DNA from 3 places in the Allobosea minatitlanensis genome. Region 3 is predicted to be linked to each of the others. Evidence: riboswitches for the same ligand, from Rfam matches in the RefSeq annotation. Region 3 holds a riboswitch; each other region holds the start of a gene.
The links. Region 3 has a riboswitch for cobalamin ahead of metE (5-methyltetrahydropteroyltriglutamate--homocysteine S-methyltransferase). Riboswitches for the same ligand answer to the same signal wherever they lie in the genome.
Positions count from the first base shown of each region.

Region 1: another riboswitch for cobalamin. It lies ahead of ACWH43_RS06395 (TonB-dependent receptor plug domain-containing protein); the one in region 3 lies ahead of metE (5-methyltetrahydropteroyltriglutamate--homocysteine S-methyltransferase).
Region 2: another riboswitch for cobalamin. It lies ahead of ACWH43_RS21140 (CbtB domain-containing protein); the one in region 3 lies ahead of metE (5-methyltetrahydropteroyltriglutamate--homocysteine S-methyltransferase).

Region 1 covers NZ_OZ224509.1:1,324,903-1,331,072, forward strand. Annotated here, with positions in the region: gene ACWH43_RS06375 (DUF6925 family protein) at 1-122, opposite strand, end outside; gene ACWH43_RS06380 (ABC transporter ATP-binding protein) at 130-909, opposite strand; gene ACWH43_RS06385 (FecCD family ABC transporter permease) at 906-1,925, opposite strand; gene ACWH43_RS06390 (ABC transporter substrate-binding protein) at 1,922-2,794, opposite strand; gene ACWH43_RS06395 (TonB-dependent receptor plug domain-containing protein) at 2,791-4,752, opposite strand; cobalamin riboswitch at 4,875-5,071, opposite strand; gene ACWH43_RS06400 (hypothetical protein) at 5,492-6,088, opposite strand; gene ACWH43_RS06405 (hypothetical protein) at 6,085-6,170, opposite strand, start outside.
Region 2 covers NZ_OZ224509.1:4,315,926-4,322,095, reverse strand. Annotated here, with positions in the region: gene ACWH43_RS21160 (cobaltochelatase subunit CobN) at 1-586, opposite strand, end outside; gene cobW (cobalamin biosynthesis protein CobW) at 596-1,666, opposite strand; gene ACWH43_RS21150 (DUF1636 family protein) at 1,671-2,060, opposite strand; gene ACWH43_RS21145 (CbtA family protein) at 2,099-2,839, opposite strand; gene ACWH43_RS21140 (CbtB domain-containing protein) at 2,852-3,028, opposite strand; cobalamin riboswitch at 3,065-3,247, opposite strand; gene cobU (bifunctional adenosylcobinamide kinase/adenosylcobinamide-phosphate guanylyltransferase) at 3,354-3,875, shown strand; gene cobO (cob(I)yrinic acid a,c-diamide adenosyltransferase) at 3,890-4,501, shown strand; gene ACWH43_RS21125 (TetR/AcrR family transcriptional regulator) at 4,874-5,494, shown strand; gene ACWH43_RS21120 (acyl-CoA dehydrogenase family protein) at 5,491-6,170, shown strand, end outside.
Region 3 covers NZ_OZ224509.1:2,321,339-2,327,508, forward strand. Annotated here, with positions in the region: gene metE (5-methyltetrahydropteroyltriglutamate--homocysteine S-methyltransferase) at 1-1,894, opposite strand, end outside; cobalamin riboswitch at 2,007-2,208, opposite strand; gene ACWH43_RS11620 (hypothetical protein) at 2,533-2,766, opposite strand; gene ACWH43_RS11625 (isocitrate lyase) at 2,833-4,518, opposite strand; gene ACWH43_RS11630 (short-chain fatty acyl-CoA regulator family protein) at 4,651-6,069, shown strand; gene ACWH43_RS11635 (carbon-nitrogen hydrolase family protein) at 6,106-6,170, opposite strand, start outside.

The DNA.
Region 1 (6,170 bases), 1.0 Mb from region 3:
ACCGGCTCGCCAGGGTCGCGCATATATTCGGCGATGGCGCCGAAGGTGCCGAGATTCCACTGGCTCGACGGGTCGTGGAGATGCGCGCGCAGGATGTCGCGGACCGTATCGTGATCGTTCATTCTGGTCTCAACCCGAGGAATATGCCCGCCAGGGCAGGAGAAGGGGCTCGCCGTCATGGCGGCCGCGGAAGGCGGTGACGCCGAAAACCGCCGCGAGGCGCTCGTCGTCGAGGACCTCCGCCGGGGCGCCCTCCGCGACCAGCCGGCCGCGGTCGATCAGCGCCAGCCTGTCGCAGAAGCGGGCGGCGAGCGTCAGGTCGTGCAGGACCACGACGACGCCGGCGCCGCGCCGCGCCGTCCGGCGCAGCAGCTCCATCACCTCGATCTGGTGCAGCGGGTCGAGCCCGGCGAGAGGTTCGTCGGCGAGGAGATAGGGCGCCTCGACCGCGAGCGCCCGGGCCAGCAGCACCCGCCGCCTCTCGCCGCCGGAGAGCGTGCCGAGCGGCCTGTCGCGGAAGGGCGCGGCGTCGCAGGCCTCCAGGGCATGGTCGATGGCGGCCTGATCGGCGCGGGACGGACCGGCGAAGGGACGCCGGTGCGGCAGGCGGCCGAGGCCGACCACCGCTTCGGCGGAGAGGGGCCAGGCGGTGTCGCCGCCCTGCGCCAGATAGGCGATGCGGCGGGCGAGCGCCTGCCTTCCGAGCGCGCGCGGGCTTTCGCCGTCATAGCGCAGGCTGCCGCTTGCCGGGGGCAGGAGCCCGGCGAGCAGGCGCAGCAGCGTGGTCTTGCCGGCGCCGTTGGGGCCGACGAGGCCGAGGAGCTCGCCCGGCCGCAGAGCGAGATCGACCTCCTGCAGGACGGGCTTGCCGCCGAGCGAGACGGCGAGGGCGCGGGCTTCGACGGTCATCGCGCCTCCCGCCGCATCCGGTCCACGAGGCTGAACAGGAAGGGCGCGCCGATCAGCGCCGTCACCACCCCGAGCTTGAGCTCCGGGCGGATCGGCGCCAGCCTGAGCGCCGTGTCGGCCAGCAGGACCAGGATCGCGCCGCCGAAGCCGCTGGCCAGCAGCAGCCGGCCGGGCCGGTTCGCCACCGCCGGCCGCAGCAGATGCGGCACGACGAGGCCGACGAAGCCGATCGCGCCGGCGACGGCGACCGCGCTGCCGACGGCGAGCGCGGTGCCGCCGATCAGCCGGACGCGCAGCCAGGTCAGGTCGACGCCGAGGCTGGCGGCGGTGTCCTCGCCCAGCGTCAGCGCGTCGAGCGCGGGGGCGGTCGAGAGCAGCAGGGCCCAGCCGACGAGCATCAGCGGCAGGGCGAGCAGCACATGGGCGAGGCTGCGATCGGCGAGCGAGCCCATCAGCCAGAAGACGATCTCCAGCGCGGCATAGGGATTGGGAGCGAGGTTCAGCGCCAGCGAGGTGGCGGCCCCGGCGAAGCTGTTGAGCGCGACGCCGGCGAGGATCAGCGTCGTGGTGCCGGCGCCGCGGCCGAGCAGGATGAAGAGCAGCAGCGTCGCCAGCACGGCGCCGGCGATGCCGCCGAGCGGCAGCGCCAGGGCCACGCTGGCGGAAAGCCCGCTGTAGAAGGCGAGGACCGCGCCGAAGGCGGCCGTGCTGGAGACGCCGATCACCCCCGGCTCGGCCAGCGGGTTGCGCAGCAGCCCCTGCAGCGCGGCGCCGGACAGGCCCAGGCTGAAGCCGACGAGCGCGCCGAGCATGGCGCGCGGCAGGCGCAATTCGCGCAGCACCAGCGCCGGCAGGCTCTCCCGGCCGGCCAGCAGGTCGCCGAAGGCCGCGCCGAGATCGAGCGGGGCGTAGCCCACGGCGACGGAAAGCGCGAAGACGGCGAGCAGGGCGAGGCCGAGCAGCGCCAGCAGCAGGGACGGCGGCAAGGGCGAGGGTCCGCGGCCGGCGCGTCTCATCGGGCCTCCCCGGCCGCGTCGGCAAGCAGCTCGATCGCGTCGAGCACGCTCGGGCCGGCGCAGCTCCAGAGCCGCGAGGGCAGGGCGACGAGCTTCAGCCGGGCGCCGAGCTTCCCGATCAGCGGGTGGTGCAGCACCTCGTTGGCGAGCGAGGGCGGGCCGCCGGGCATGTCGTTGAGGATCAGCATCTGCGCCTTGCTCAGCGCGACGGTTTCCAGGGCGATCTGGCCGTAGCTCTCGATGCCGAGATCGGCGGCGAGATTGTCAAGCCCCGCCGCGGTGAGGATCTCGTCGACCAGCGAGCCGCGCCCGACCGTGAATCCGCTGGGGCGCAGGACGATGGCGCGCGGGTGCCCGGCCGGGCGCCTTGCCGCGATGGCGGCGAGGCGCGCGTCGATCGCGGCGACGAGCCGGGCGCCGCGCGCCTCCTCGCCGAGCAGGGCCGCCATCTCCGTGATCTGGCCGCGCATCTCGGCGATGCTGCGCGGCACGCCGAATTCATGCACCGGCACGCCGGCGCGCCTCAGCAGGGCGACGGCCGGGCGGGTGGTGTAGGCGCCCGCGACGACGAGGTCGGGCCTGTCCGCCAGCACCTCCTCGACGAGGCCGTGATTGACCCCAACCGCGCCCGCCGCCTCGGCCATGTTGGCGTTGCGCGGATCGCGCGACAGCCAGGTGACGGACGCGATGCGATCGCGGTCGGCCAGGCGCAGGACCAGCTCGTCCGTGCACATGTTGAGCGAGACGATCCGCGCCGGCCTGCCCGCCGCCGCGCCGGCCGGCGCGGGCAGGGCCCAGGCCACGGCGCCCGCCAGCATGACGGCACGGGAGGCGCCGGCCGGCCGAAGCCGTGCGCGCAGGCGCCTCATCCGCCCAACGCCACCTTGATCCCGCCGAAGGCGCCGAAGCCGGGCACGAGAAAGCCGACCGGGTTCTCCCAGCGCTTGTCGAACAGGTTGTCGATGCGGCCGAAGACGGCGACCTTGTCGGTCGCCTTGTATTCGGCGGCGAGGTTGACCAGCGTCGCGCCCTTGGCCTTGAGGCGCGACACCGAGAAGTCGCGATTGCCGTCGATCCAGGGGCCGACATAGATCAGCGTCGCCGAGAGGGTGAGCTTCTCCATCGGGGTCCAGGTCGCGGTGGCGCTGGCCTTGTGGCGCGGCCGGCGCAGCAGCTCCTGCCGGGCGCTCTCGTCCTTGGCCAGGGTAAAGGTGTAGTCGGCGCGGATACGGAATTGCGGCGAGATCTCCAGCGCCGCGAAGGCTTCGACGCCATTCGTCCGGGCCCTGCCGACATTGGCGTAGGAATCGAAGGTCGCGTTGGTGACGATCAGGTTGCGGATGCTGTTCTGGAACCAGGTGGCGCCGAATTGCAGCTTCCGGTCGAAGAGGGGCTGCTCGAAGCCGACGTCCCAGCCGCGGCTTTCCTCCGGGCGCAGGTCCGGATTGCCGTGGAAGTTGTAGCCGGGGCGGTAGTCGACGAAGAGCTCGTTCAGCGTCGGCGCCTTGAAGCCGGTGCCGTAGCTCGCCTTCAGCTTGGTGTCCGTCCAGGGCAGGATGACGGCCGGCGCGACGCGCCAGGTCGTGTGGCCGCCATAGCTGTCGTCGTCGTCGCGGCGGATATTGGCCGCCAGGAAGAGGCGGTCCTGGATATTGCCCTGATATTCGAGGAAGGCGGCCCTGTTGCCGTTGGAGGCGGTGAAGTTCGTCGTCTCCAGCCGCTCGCGCTCGTATTGCAGGCCCATGATCAGGTTGTGGCCCTTGGCGATATCGAGGTCGCCGCGCCAGTCGACCTTGGTGCGCTCGCCGAGATATTCGGTCGGCAGGCCGAGCAGGCCGAAGGCGTTGGGCGAGCGGTTGAAGCGGTCCTGGTTGGTGTAGGAGACGCCGAGGCGGCTGACGAAGCGTCCGGCGAACGGGTCCCAGACCACCTCGCCGCGGGTCATGGCCTGCGCGTAGTTCTGGCTCGAGCGATAGGGGGTCGGCACGCTCGGGTATCCGGCATCGTAGGGGTTGAGGAACTTGCCGTCGGTATAGCGGCCGGTCCAGTTGACCCGCAGCGTGTCGGTGAGGGCGAAGCCCAGCCGGGCCGAGTAGGTGTAGGAATCATAGGCGTTCGGCCGCACCTTCCGCCCGGGCGGGATCAGTTGCGACGGTACGGAATCCGTCGAATCCGAGCGGAAATGGCTGAGGTTGAAGGCGTAGTCGAAGCGGTCCGTGCCGCCGCTGAAGCCGGCCGACTGGTTGAAGGTTCCGTGCGAGCCGGCCTCGACCCGGGCGGTCACCTTCGGCGGGCCTTCGCCGCGCCGGGTGGTGATGGAGATGACGCCGCCGAGGGCGTTGGCGCCGTAGAGGCCGCTCTGCGGGCCGCGCAGCACCTCGATGCGCTCGATGTCGTCGGTCTGCATCGAGCCGAAATCGAAGGAGCGGTTGGGCGTGGAGGGATCGTTGGCCTCGATGCCGTCGATCAGCACCTTGACGTGGTTGGAGTTGGTGCCGCGCATGAAGACGGAGGTCTGCCCGCCCGGGCCGCCGATCTGGACGAGGTTGAGGCCGGGTACGGTCGCCAGCGCCTGCGGCAGCGTCCGGCGCTGCTGCTGCTCGATCTCCTCGGCGGTGACGACGGTGACCGAGCTCGCCACCTCGCGCACCGGCGTCGGCTTGCCGGTGGGGCTGACGACGATTTCGTCGAGCGCGACCGAATCCTGCGCGGCGGGTGCGGCCGCGCGATCCTGGCCAAGGGCGGCGCCGGCGGAGCAGGCCAGGCCGAGCAGCGAGACGGAGAGCAGGAGGCGGCCGCGTCCTGCGGCCTGGCTTAAGGAAAACACGCGGGGAAACCTCGGGCGTTGACGTCTGTGGCACGTCACCGCGAACGCGATCTCCCCTTCGCCGCCAGATGGCGGCAAACGGTCGAATCAGCGATCGGCACACCCCGTCCGAACGTGCTCGCGTGTGACCACGGCAGACGGCAGGTCTCCTGGCTCGCGGGTCGGTGCCTTCCGCCGCCTTCCCGGGGCCGAGTCCCCAGTGGCGTCTGGCGAAAGGCTCGCCGCTTACAGTTGCGGGGGCAGCCGCGGCATGGGGCGGCAAGCCGCCCGCACCGCGTTCCCTTTTGATCCCCTGAGGGAACCGTCCCGTTCACGACTAGGGCGAAAGCATGGCAAGGTCAATTGGAGCCGCTCGATTTCCAAAGCCGGCGCGAGAGGCGCTTTTCGGCCGCCGGATCGGTGTGAAACGAAGCATCACATGGCAATGAGGCGGGATTAACCGGGAATAGGCGGGATCAGGCGGAAAGCGGCGGCGCTGCAAGGAGTTAGGCGGCAGGCGGCGCGGCGTTTAGTGCCATTTGATCCTTCGCGGTTTTGGCGGCCCGAATTCCAGAAATTCAGGAAGCCAGAAATCGGGCCTGCCGCTAACCCCTTGAAATGTCGTCGGCGCGGTCGGCGGAACTCGGAACAAATGCGCCAGTGTGCCGCTCTCGCTTCCGAGTTCGGTAAAACGACGATTTTTCAATGCGATATGAGCGAAGAGCGGGCATCATGCCCGTTTCCGAACTCGGAAGCGAAATCATCCTCCTCGCGGACCTTTCCGGAAGCGCTCGGCTGCACGGCGCGCAAGATCTTCCTCGTCGACGGCGATCAGGGCGAAGCTCGCGACGATGTAGGCCAGGCGCAGCCGTTCCCGATCGATGTCGGTCTCCGGCACGGAATCTCTAACCATCATCCAGGCCCTGTCGAGAGCGCCTTGCGCCCGCGCGACGTCGGCTGGATCGCTGAATGACGAGAAGGGAATTGTGATGGCCTCCCTGAAAAGGCTGGCTGTATCCGCCGGCAACCCGCCGGTCACCCTGTCGTTCCGGGATGTTTTGGCGCGACGCTCGAGCTCCCTGGCATCCGGCAGGTCGACTTTGAGATAGTACGACTCGACGGGGCGGTCGATGCGCCGGCCGCCGAAATCCATGGCGAAGGCATCGGCCACCTCCGGCCTGCAGAAACACCAGCACATGCCGTGCAGCCCGAGCGGGGTGGTCTCGGAATCGAACCAGGCCGCCCAGCGGTACATGATGCCGTATGCTATGGGCCCCGGGGTGCGGTCGAGCGCCACCTGATAGGGATGCGACCGGTTGCGGTGCTTGGGCGTGATCTCGCCCTTGCGCCTGGTCATTGCGGCCACCACCGCAGCAGCAGCCCCCCGGCAAGCCCGGCCGCGACGACGATCGCGAGGTAGAACAGCCCCTCGCGCCGCG
Region 2 (6,170 bases), 2.0 Mb from region 3:
AGGCGAGGGCGGCGAGCGCATCGGGCCAGGGCAGGGGCCTGCCGCCTTCGCCGATCGCGAAGAAAGGCAGGAGCGGCAGGGGTGCGAGGCAGGGGGCCGACTGCGATTCGAGATATCCTTCGATCCGCCCGAGCAGCCGGCGCATGTTCTCCGCCCCGCCGCCGGCGCGGAAATAGGCCAAAAGCGCGTCCGCGAAATCCGCCGGCACCGTGGCATGCTCGCCGAGCCTGGGATCGTCGCGCTCGTCGCCGGGCAGGATCGCCAGCGGGATGCCCTGCGCGCGGCAGGCGGCGCCGAGCTGCTCGATGCCGTAGCGCCAGTAGTCGAGCCCGCCGAGGCAGCGCAGCAGCACGAAGCGGCATTGCGCCGCCGTCTTCTCGATCAGGAAATCGACCGAGAGCGGATGCTTCAGCCGCCTGAGCGGCGCCAGCCGCACCGACAGATCGCCGTCGCCCGCGGCCGCCGCCAGCGCCGAGAGGTCGCTGTCGGTGAAGGAGAGGACGAGCAGATCTCCCGGCGGCAGGGCGAGATCGACGGCGTCCTCGCCGTCGTCGAGCCTGATCTCGCTGGTCGGGAGCAGGTGCATCGCGCGATGCTACGCCCCCGCCAGCGCCGCTTCCACCGCCTTGAGGTCGAAGCCCTTGAGGCCGATCACGGTGAGCCGCCCGTCGCGCGCTTCGCCCGCGCCCCAGGGGCGGTCGAAATGGTGGCCGACGCGCCGGCCGACGCCCTGCACCACGAGCCGCATCGGCTTGCCCGGCACGGCGGCGAAGCCCTTCAGCCGCAGCACGCCTTCGGCCTCGGCCGCCTTCGCGACGCGCGCCGAGAGCTCTTCCGGCGCGAGACCCGCCGGCAGCGGCACCGCGACGGAGTCGAAATCGTCATGATCGTGGTCGTGCTCGCCCTCGCCGTGATGCGAGGGGCGGGCGGCGAGATCGTTCTCGGCCGCGGCGCTCAAGCCCAGGATCAGCGCCGGCTCGACCTTGCCATGGGTGGTCTCGACGATCTTGATCGCCTTGGGCAGATGCGCGGCGATCTCGGCCTTGACGCGCGCGCGGCCCGCCGCGTCGACGAGGTCGCTCTTGTTGAGCAGGATCAGGTCGGCGCAGAGGATCTGGTCCTCGAACACCTCCTCCAGCGGGTTGTCGTGATCGACCGCGGCGTCGGCCGCCTTCTGGGCCGCGAGCGCCTCGGGGTCGTCGGCGAACTGGCCCTCGGCCACCGCCGGGCCGTCGACCACGGCGATCACCCCGTCGACCGTGACCCGCGAGCGGATCGCCGGCCAGTTGAAGGCGGTGACGAGCGGCTTCGGCAGGGCGAGGCCGGAGGTCTCGATCAGGATGTGCTCGGGCGGATTGGGGCGGTTCAGGAGCTTTTCCAGCGCCGGCACGAAATCGTCGGCGACGGTGCAGCAGATGCAGCCATTCGGCAGCTCGACCACGTCCTCGGCCGTGCAGCCCGCGATGCCGCAGCCGGCGAGGAAGGAGCCGTCGAAGCCGAGATCGCCGAATTCGTTGACGAGCACGGCGAGCTTCTTGCCCTGCGCGTTTTCGAGCAGGTGGCGCACCAGCGTCGTCTTCCCGGCGCCGAGGAAGCCGGTGATGATGGTGCAGGGCGTCTTGCCGAGCGAGGTCTTGCCCAGAGGGGCGGTCTGCGGAGCGTTCATGGGGTCATCCTTGCTGGCGCGCCGGCAAGGGCGGCACGCGCGCGACCACGCCCTTGCGGAAGGACTGCGGCCGCTCTTTCCAGGGAACGATGCCGTTGGCGCTGGCGGCATAGGCCTCCGCCGCGCCGACGATCTCGTCGAGATGGGTTTCGGTTTCGAGGTCGCCGATCAGATAGGTCCATTTGCCGTCGGCACTGAGCGCGATGGTGCAGGGCCGCTTGCAGACGGCGAGGCATTCGACGGGCAGCACGGCGATCCTGCTGCCCCTCGCTTCGAGCTGCGCGGCAAGCCGCTCCGCGAGCCCGATCCCCGGTTGGTCGTAGCCTTCCGGCAGGTCGGGGCGGGGGCGGCGGCAGGCCGTGCAGACATGGATGGTGAGGTCGCCCTCTGACATGGCTGGCCTTCCGGGCGCGGCTTTCGCCGCGTCCTTCCCTAGCGCGCCTCGGCGCGGCGGCCGAGCCACGGCCAGAGCGTGCCGACCGCGAAGGCGGTGACCAGCCAGAGCGCGGCCTGGATACCGAGCGAGAGCGAGGTGAAATGCGCGGCGAGCTCGGCCGGCACCTTGCTTTCCGGCGTCGGCGCATGCGGCGCCCCGACCAGATGCGGCAGCAGGATCACCACCACCGCCAGCAGCTTGAGCCATGGCGCCTGGTAGCGCAGGAACAGGAAGAGCCCGAGCGCGGTGGCGACGGCGGTCCCGAGCCACCAGAGCTGGCGCTCCTGCAGCGCGGCCGCGGCGGCGCCGGGCAGCTCCGGCGCGAGCCCCATTCCGGGCGCCAGGCCGCAGGCGAGGAAGCCGCAGGCGCCCCAGATCAGCGCGCGGCGCTGGTCGATCGTGTCGCCGGCCGCGAGCATGCCGGCCAGCAGCAGCGCGGCGAAGCCGATCGCGGTGCCGATGGTGGCGGCGCTGGTGAAGAGCAGGCGCTGGGGGCCGTCCTCCGGCTTCCACTCGGCCTCGTCATGGCCGGCCCCGGCCTCGTGGTTATGGGCGAGGATGATGCGGGCCTGCCCCTGTGCGAAGGCGAGAGGCGCTCCCGGCCCTTCGCTCATGGCGTTTTCATAGGTTTCCGCCTGGAGGATCAGCGGGGTGGTGGTGACATGCTGGAGGGCGGCGACGACGAGACCGGCCAGAAGCCCGGCCAGGATGCTGACCGCGAGAACGCGCGTGACCATGGCTGGCTTCCCTCAATGGCAGGGGAAGGCGAGGCCGTGGCGGGTGTCGTGCGCGGCGTTGTGGACATTGGTCGAGGCCGCGAAGCCGGTGGTGTAGACCAGGGCGACGCCGACGACGAGGGCGGCGGCGACGGCCTTGACCCTCTCCGATACGCTGGGCCGGGCGGTGGAAACCGAGGCGGTGTTCATGGCGGTTCTCCGTGGCCGCCCCGCCGGCAGCCGGTTGGATCGTTGCGGGTGACGGCAGGTCTCCTGGCTCGCGGGTCCGGTGCCCTCCGCCGCCTTCCCGGAGCGAACTCCAGTGGCGATGGCGCAGGACGCCCGCTTACAGTTGCGGGGGCAGCCGCGGCGTCGCACCGCGTTCCCTTTTCACCTCCTCGCGGAGGCACCGTCGGCGACGATCATTAGCCTTCGGCGTGCGGCTGTGCAATGCAGGGCCGGTCCTTCCTCTACGCGGTCATTCCGGATCTCGCTTCGGTCGTCGGGATGACGGCGAGCGAACCCGAAGCCGCCGATGCAAGCAACGCCCATCCCCCATCTCACCCTCGTCCTCGGCGGCGCCCGCTCCGGCAAGAGCCGCCATGCCGAGGCCCTGGTCGAGGCCCTGCCGGCACCTTGGACCTATATCGCCACCGCGCAGGCCTATGACGACGAGATGCGGGCGCGCATCGCCGAGCACCGGGCGCGCCGCCCGACGGGCTGGGAAACTGTGGATGCGCCGCTGGCCCTCGCCGAAGCCATCGCCGCTCAGCCGGCCGGTCGGCCGATCCTGGTCGACTGCCTGACGCTGTGGCTGACCAACCTGATCCTCGCGGAACAGGATACCGGCGCGGCATGCGAGGCCCTGATCGCCGCCTGCGAAACCGTTTCCGCCCCGCTCGTGCTGGTCGGCAGCGAGGTCGGCCTCGGCATCGTGCCGGAGAACGCGCTCGCCCGCCGCTTCCGCGACGAGGCCGGGCGATTGCATCAGGCGCTTGCGGCGCGCGCGGCCGGCGTGGTCTTCATGGTCGCCGGATTGCCGATGCGGGTGAAGTAGAAGCGAGCGCGACGATGACGACGGACAGCGACGAAGCCGCCCGCCACAAGGCCAAGATGGAGAAGCGCAAGGCGGTGCAGGATGCCGAGGTCGCCTCCAAGACGCTGGAGAAGGGGCTGCTGATCGTCAATACCGGCCCCGGCAAGGGCAAGTCGACGGCGGCCTTCGGGCTGATCCTGCGCGCGCTCGGCCATGGCTGGCGCATCGGCGTGGTGCAGTTCATCAAGGGCGCCTGGTCGACCGGCGAGCGCAGGGCGCTCGAAGCCTTCGGCGATCAGGTCTCGTGGCACAGCATGGGCGAGGGCTTCACCTGGGAGACGCAGGACAAGGCCCGCGACATCGCCGCCGCCGGGCGCGCCTTCGCCAAGGCCAGGGAGCTGATGGCCGATCCGGGCATCCGGCTCCTGGTGCTGGACGAGCTCAACATCGCGCTGCGCTACGATTATCTGCCGCTCGCCGAGGTGGTGGCGACGCTGGCCGCGCGCCGGCCGGATCTGCACATCGTCGTCACCGGCCGCAACGCCAAGCCGGAGCTGATCGAGGCGGCCGACCTCGTCACCGAGATGACCTTGGTGAAGCACCATTTCGCCGCCGGGGTGAAGGCGCAGGAAGGCATCGAGTTCTGAGGGCTTCCGCATGTTCACCGGAGCCTGCGCTCCCGGTCGCGGCCCTTTGCCCCGGCCTTGGTCCGGCCCGGGGATGAACGCCGCGGAAATCCATGCGGTTCAGGAGGGCGAGCGCCGCCGGGATCAGCGCTGCGCCGCCGATGACCCCCGCATCGAGCGGGGCGCCGCGCCGAGCCTTGAACAGCGGCGTGCCGGCATGGCTTCCGGGCCAGTCCCGGCATGACAGCCTGATTTCCCTCGCCGGCCGACGCCCGGTGGTTGCCACCAGCCGTTCCGGCGAGGAGCGATCTCGCCCCTCGATCCATCCGCTTGACGGAAAGCCGCTTTGCTTTCAGATTGAATCTGAATTCAGGTTCAATTTCGGGATCGCGCATGGCCGAGGGAACGGCGAGGCAACCGCGCAAGGCCGGCAAGCGCGAGGCGATCCTGTCCGCCGCGCGCGGCATCGTCGCGGAGGTCGGCTTCCACGAGACCTCGATCGCGGCGGTGGCTTCCGCCAGCGGCGTCTCGACCGGCAGCGTCTATTCCTATTTCGCCTCCAAGGCGGAGCTGATGGCCGAGATCGTCGCGGCGGTCTCGTCGCGCGAGCTTGCCGTGTTGCGCGAGATCGCGGCGAGCGACGCCCCCGTCGCCGAGCGCCTGACGGCGGCGGTCGAGGCCTTCGCCCGGCGCGCCTTCGCCAATCGCCGCCTCGCCTGGTCGATGATCGCCGAGCCCGCCGACCCGGCCGTCGACGCGACGCGGCTCGACTACCGCCGCGCGATCGCCGGGATTTTTCGCGCGCTGGTCGTCGCGGGCGGGAGGCAGGGCGCTTTCCGCCCCGTCGATCCCGATGCCGCTGCCGCGATGATCGTCGGCGGCTTCATGGAGGCGTTGATCGGCCCGCTCTCGCCGGATCGTTCGATCAGCCCTGAACGCGGCCGCGAGATCGCCGCCGCCCTCGCCGATCTCTCCCTCGCCGCCCTGATCTCCCATGAAGGACAGCCCGCATGACCGTGCTCGACGCCTATGGCTACGATACCCATGAGGTGCTGAACCAGGCTCCGGCGCTGGCGGATTACGATGCCTTCGCGGCGGACCCGGCGCTCGGCCGCATCCTAGACGCCTTCGACGCCGGCTGGTTCCGCGAGCAGGCGGGCGCGGTCGGCGGCCATGTCGGCTCGCAAGCGGTTCAGGATCTGGCGCGGCAGGCCAACCGCAACCTGCCGGAACTGCGCACCCATGACCGCTGGGGCCGGCGCATCGACGAGATCGCGTTCCATCCCGCCTGGCATGAACTGATGGGCCTCGCCATGCGCGACGAGTTCCATTCGCTCTGCTGGACCAGGCCGCGGGAGGGCGCGCAGGTGGCGCGCGCGGCGGTGTCCTATCTCTGGAATCAGGGCGAGAACGGCATTTGCTGCCCGCTCGGCATGACCTATTCGGCGATTCCCGTGCTGCAGCGCGATCCGGCGCGCTGGGCCGAGTTCGGCCGGCTGATCACCTCCAGCGACTATGACGGGCGTCCGCTGCCGGCGGCGCAGAAGCGCGGCGGCACCGTCGGCATGGCGATGACCGAGAAGCAGGGCGGCTCGGATCTGCGCCAGACCCAGACGGTGGCGACCCGCAATGCCGACGGAACCTACAGCCTCACCGGCCATAAATGGTTCTTCTCCGTCCCGCATTCCGA
Region 3 (6,170 bases):
CGCGCAAGGCCGCCTCGTCGATCTGGATCATCGCGGCGCCCGCCTTCTCCAGGTCGAGCACCTCGTCGCGGATCGCCAGCGCGATCTGCCGGGAGGCCTGGCTGCGCGGGATGTCGTCGCGCACGAAGGACCAGTTCAGGATGGTGACCGGCCCGGTCAGCATCGCCTTCATCGGCTTCTTCGTCAGCGACTGGGCATAGCGCCACCACGCGACCGTCATCGGATTCGGGCGGGAGACGTCGCCGTAGAGGATCGGCGGGCGCACGCAGCGCGAGCCGTAGCTCTGCACCCAGCCATGGCGGGTGAAGGCGAAGCCGGCGAGCTGCTCGCCGAAATACTGCACCATGTCGTTGCGCTCGAACTCGCCATGGACGAGCACGTCGAGGCCGATCTCCTCCTGCCAGCGCACGGTGCGGGCCGTCTCCTCGCGCAGGAACTGCTCGTATTCGGCATGGCCGAGCCGGCCCTTGTCATGGGCGGCGCGGGCCTTGCGGACCTCCGGTGTCTGCGGGAAGGAGCCGATCGTGGTGGTCGGGAAGGCGGGCAGGTTGAAGCGGGCGCGCTGGAGCTTCGCGCGGTCGGCGAAGCCGCTCTTGCGGCGGGCGAAGGCTTCCGTGACCTGCGCCATGCGTGCGGCGACGGCCTTGTCGTTGACCTTGGGCGAAGCCCGCCGGGCGGCGGCGGCCGCGGTCGAGGCCGCGAGCTTGTCCTTCACGCTCTCGCGCCCGCCGGCGAGCGCCCGGCCGAGCGTGGCGAGCTCGTCCATCTTCTGCACGGCGAAGGCGAGCCAGCCCTTCACCTCGGCATCGAGATTGGCTTCCAGCTCCAGGTCGATCGGGCTGTGCAGCATCGAGCAGGACGGCGCGATCTGGACATGGTCGGTGCCGCGCCGGGCCGCGACCGGCTCGATCTTCGCGAGGACCTTCTCCAGATCGGTCTTCCAGACGTTGCGGCCGTCGACCACGCCGAGCGAGAGCACGAGGCCGCGCGGCGCCTTGGCGAGAACCGCGTCGAGCTGCTCGGGCGCGCGGACGAGGTCGAGATGCAGGCCGGCGACGGGCAGGGCGACGGCGGTGTCGAGATTGTCGCAGAGCGCGCCGAAATAGGTCGCCAACATCAGCTTGAGCTGCGGCAGGGCGTGAGCGATCGTCGCATAGGCCCGGCGCAGCGCCTCGCGGGTGGGCTCGTCGAGGTCGAGCACGAGGCAGGGCTCGTCGATCTGCACCCATTCGGCGCCGTTGGCCGAGAGCCGGCGCAACACGTCGACATAGACCGGGAGCAGCTCGCCCAGCAGCGAGAGCGGGGCGAAGTTCGGGTCCTTGGCCTTGCCGAGCTTGAGGAAGGTCACCGGGCCGAGCAGCACCGGACGGGTCTCGTAGCCGAGCGCCTTTGCCTCACGGTATTCGTCGACGGGCTTCAGCGAGGCGAGCTCGAAGCGCTGCCCGGCCTCGAATTCCGGCACCATGTAATGGTAGTTGGTGTCGAACCACTTGGTCATCTCCTGCGCCGGAACGCCGTGATGATGGTCGTGGTCGTGATGGGCATGGCCGCAGGAGGTGTGCGGCCCGGCCGCTCCTTGAGAGCCGCGGGCCATGGCGAAATAGGTGCCGAGCGGCACCGGCCCGCCCTTCCAGCCGTAGATCGCGGGAATCGCGCCGACCATCACGCTGGTGTCGAGCACCTGGTCGTAGAAGGAGAAGTCGTTGGACGGGATCACCGTGATCCCTTGCGCCTTCTGCCGGGCCCAGTTGGCGGCGCGCAGGCCGGCGGCGGTGTCGAGAAGGGATTTCTCGTCGGACTTGCCGGCCCAGAAGCTTTCGAGCGCGGTCTTGAGTTCGCGGCGCGGACCGATGCGCGGCGTGCCGAGAGCGGCGACGGAGACTGATTTTGACATAGGCTCAACCCCAATAAATGGGGGCAAAGGCCATAGCGGACGCGGAGCGACGACCGCCGGACGCGTGTCCGGGCGGAGCCGCCAAGCGCACCACCGGGACACCCCGCCCGAGGACGTTCACGTTGTCGGGGCAGGTCTCCTGGCTCGCGGGTCATCGCTCGTGCCCGTCTTCCCAAGGCCGAAGGCCTCAGTGACGCAGGTGGGCAAGAGCTCGCCGCTTACAGTTGCGGGGGCAGCGCCGGCCTCTCACCGGCTTCCCGTCTTAGCTCCCGCGCGACAGGCCGCACGGGAGAACCTCGACGGTGCCAGTATGCCGATCCCGCCGCAAACGTCAATGGAGATATAAAGACATCTTTATGTCTTTGAATGTGTCGTCGAGCGGTGAGGCAGCGCCGCCGGCTGGTCCCTGCTGGTTCTCATGGGAGCGCGGTCATCCCGGACGCGGCCCTCGGGCCGGCCTTTGGCCGTCCCCCGGAGAGACGCTGCGCAGATCCGGCATGGGTTCCGGGGCAAGCGCGAGACGATCCCGTTTCCCCGTAACATCAGCGGGCGCCAGGGGCGGGAAAGCGCGAAACCCGGCGGGCCTGGCCCGCCGGGTTTCCTGAAGCGATGGTCTCGCGGATATCCTTGGGGGGGAATCAGCCTTCGCTCGCTCTGGCCGGCGCCCGGACGAGGGGCACCATCTGGTCGCCCCAGTTGCCGCTGCCGTCATGGAAACGCGAGACGCGCACCAGCTCGATCGAGATGCCGGCCTCGACGGCGCGCTGCACCGCCTCGTTGAGACGATGAACCGCGTCGGCGAGGCGGTTGATGGCGCGGTCCTCCGCGGACATTTCCGGCTTGGGGACGATCTTGAATTCCGGCTGGGACATGATGGCCTCCCTCTGGAGAATGAATGGGCTGGAAGGCCGGCGCGGGATGCGCCGGCCATGTCTCGATCAGGCGGCGGCGAACTGGTTCATGGCGTTGGCGTGGCCGCCGGCCTTGAGGGCGCGTTCGCCGGCCACCATCTCCTTGAAGCTGTCGCCGAGGTCGGAGCCGACCTCGTGCTGGTGCTTCACCGCCGAGATGCCGCGCCGGATCTCCTCGCGCTGGACGGTGTTGACATAGGCCTTCATCCGGTCCGCCCCGAAATAGCCGCGCGAGAGCTCGTCGACGCTCTTGGCGGTGAGGTGGAAGGTCGGCAGCGTGATCAGGTTGTGGAAGACGCCGGCCTCAGCGGCGATGTCCGCCTGGAAGCGGGCGAGCCTGGCATCGGCCTCGCGGCCGAGTTCGCTGTCGTCGAGATCGGCGGCCATCAGTGCAGGGCCGTCCGGATAGTCCCCGGCTGCGATGCGCCCCTCCTTCAGCCATTCGGCCCGGACCTGCCTGCGCAGGTTCAGCGTCCAGTTGAACGAGGGCGAGTTGTTGTAGGCGAGCTTGGCGCCCGGCGCCGCCTTGCGGATCTCGCTCACCATCGCGGCGATCTCGGCGACGTTCGGCGTATCGGTCTCGATCCAGAGCAGGTCGGCGCCGCCCTCGTTGATGAAGGCGATGCAGTCCTCGACGACGCGGGCGCGGCCCGAGCCTTCCTTGAACTGGAAGAGGCCGTTGGGCAGCCGCGCCGGCTTCACCAGCCTGCCGTCCTGCCAGAGCGCCACGTCGCCGTCGCGCAGCGGCGCTTCCGCCGTGACCGGCTCGGTCTTGAGCCATTTGGTGTATTCGGCCGCGAGATCGCCCGGCTTCTGGCTGACCGGGATCTTCTGGGTCAGGCCGGCGCCGAGGCTGTCGGTGCGGGCGACGACGACGCCGTCGGCGACGCCGAGCTCCTCGAAGGCGAGGCGGCAGGCGCGCAGCTTCTCGATGAAGTCCTCGCGCGGCACGGTGACCTTGCCGTCCTGGTGGCCGCACTGCTTGGCGTCGGAGACCTGGTTCTCGATCTGCAGGCAGGAGGCGCCGGCCTTGATCAGCTCCTTGGCGAGCAGATAGGTCGCGTGCTCGTTGCCGAAGCCGGCGTCGATATCGGCGATGATCGGGACGACATGGGTCTCGAAGCCGTCGATCGCCGCGATCGCCTCGGCCTCCGCCCTGGCATCGCCCGCTTCGCGCGCCGTCTTCAGCGCGCGGAACAGATCGTTCAGCGCGACCTCGTCGGCCTGGCGCAGCGAGACGTAGATCTCCTCGATCAGGTCGGCGACGGCCGTCTTCTCGTGCATCGACTGGTCGGGCAGGTGGCCGAAGCGGTTGCGCAGGCCGGCGACCATCCAGCCGGAGAGATAGACATAGGCGCCCCTGGCGGTGCCGCGCAGGCGCTTGACCGCCTTGATCATCTGCTGTGCGTGGAAGCCCGACCAGCAGCCGAGCGACTGGGTGAAGCGCGACGGGTCGGCGTCGTAGATCGCCATGTCGCGGCGCACGACGCTCGCCATGGCGCGGGCGATGTCGAGATGCGTGTCGAAGGTGTTCTGCAGGCGCAACTGCAGGATGTCGTCGATGGCGACGCCGCCGGGCGCGAAGCCCGAGGGATAGCGGGCGAGCAGCTCGCCGCGCAGCGCGGAATAGGTTTTGCGGGGAGCCTCCGGCGCGGCGACGGCGGCGCTCGCCCCGCGATGTCCCGCAGCCGGGTCGAAACCAATCACGTCCATTGCGAAAGCCCTCTTGCTAGATTTGACTGACTCGCAATATTCACTTCTGGGTGCACTGCAAAAGAACTGAAAATGTAAAATAATGCGAACGCGATAGGCCATGTTTGCGAATTTTGTGAATGGAGGCGGCGCATGAAGAAGGTGTTTGCCGGGGTCCGCCTCAAGCGCCTGCGGGAGGAGCGCGGCCTGACCCAGCTCGCGCTGGCGCAGGCGCTCGAGGTCTCGCCCAGCTACCTCAACCAGATCGAGAAGAACCTGCGGCCGCTGACGGTGCAGGTGCTGCTCAAGATCAACGCGGTCTTCGGCGTCGACGTGCAGCTCTTCTCGGAAGGGGACGAGGCGCGGATGATCGCCGATCTGCGCGAGGTCTTCGCCGATCCGGCCAATGGCGATTCCGTGAGCGTGAGCGAGCTGCGCGAGGTCGTCGAGAACATGCCCGCGCTCGGGCGGGCGGTGGTGGCGCTGCACCGGCGCTACCGCAACGCGCTGGAGCGGGCCGACGCCATGGCCGGCGAGCTCGGGCTCGGCAGCGGCGGCGAGGCGACCTTCAGGTCGCTGATGCCGCACGAGCAGGTGCGCGACTTCTTCTACGCCCACCACAACCATTTCCCCGAGCTCGACGAGGCGGCCGAACGCATCTTCGAGGCGGCCCAGCTCAGGCCCGGCCAGGTGACGGAAGGGCTGGCGCGGCGCCTCGATCGCCGGCACGGCGTGCGCATCCTGCTCTCGAACGAGAGCCTGGGGCAGGCCCAGCGCCGCTACGACCCGAAGGAGCGCCGGCTCCATCTCTCGGCGCTGCTCGATCCGGGCCAGCGCGCCTTCCAGATCGCGACGCAGATCGGCTATCTCGAGCTGGAGGAGGCGATCGGGCGGCTGGCGGAGGAGGCCGCGGCCGGTTCTCCCGAGGCGCATGCGCTCGCCCGGATCGGCCTCGCCAGCTATTTCGCCGCGGCGCTGCTCATGCCCTACCGCGTCTTCCTCGCGGCGGCCGAGGCCGAGCGCTACGACATCGACCGGCTCGGCCGCCGCTTCGGCGTCGGCTTCGAATCCGTCTGCCACCGCCTGTCGTCGTTGCAGCGGCCCGGCGCCCCCGGCGTCCCGTTCTTCTTCGTGCGGGTCGACCGCGCCGGCAACATCTCCAAGCGGCAATCGGCGACCGATTTCCATTTCTCGCGGGTGGGCGGCACCTGCCCGCTCTGGAACGTCTACGAGGCCTTCGCCCAGCCGGGGCGCATCGTGACCCAGACCGCGCAGATGCCGGACGGGCGCACCTATCTCTGGATCGCCCGCACGGTGAACGACGCCGTCGGCGGCTATGGCGATATCGGCAGGAGCTTCTCGATCGGGCTCGGCTGCGATATCCGCCATGCCGGCCGGCTGGTCTATTCCAAGGGGCTCGACCTCGGCGATCCCAGCGCGGCGACGCCGATCGGCGCCGGCTGCAAGGTGTGCGAGCGGCTGGAATGCCCGCAGCGCGCCTTCCCGCCGATCGGCAAGCCGCTCGCCATCGACGAGCGCATCCACGGCTTCGTGCCCTACAACGCCGTCTAGGCATCGGGCCGGGGAGGCGCTTCCGCTGCGCCGGCCTCAGCCGGCGGTGCTGGAAACCGCGCGCTTGGGCCGCTCGTCGACCGTGAGCTGGAAGACGTCGG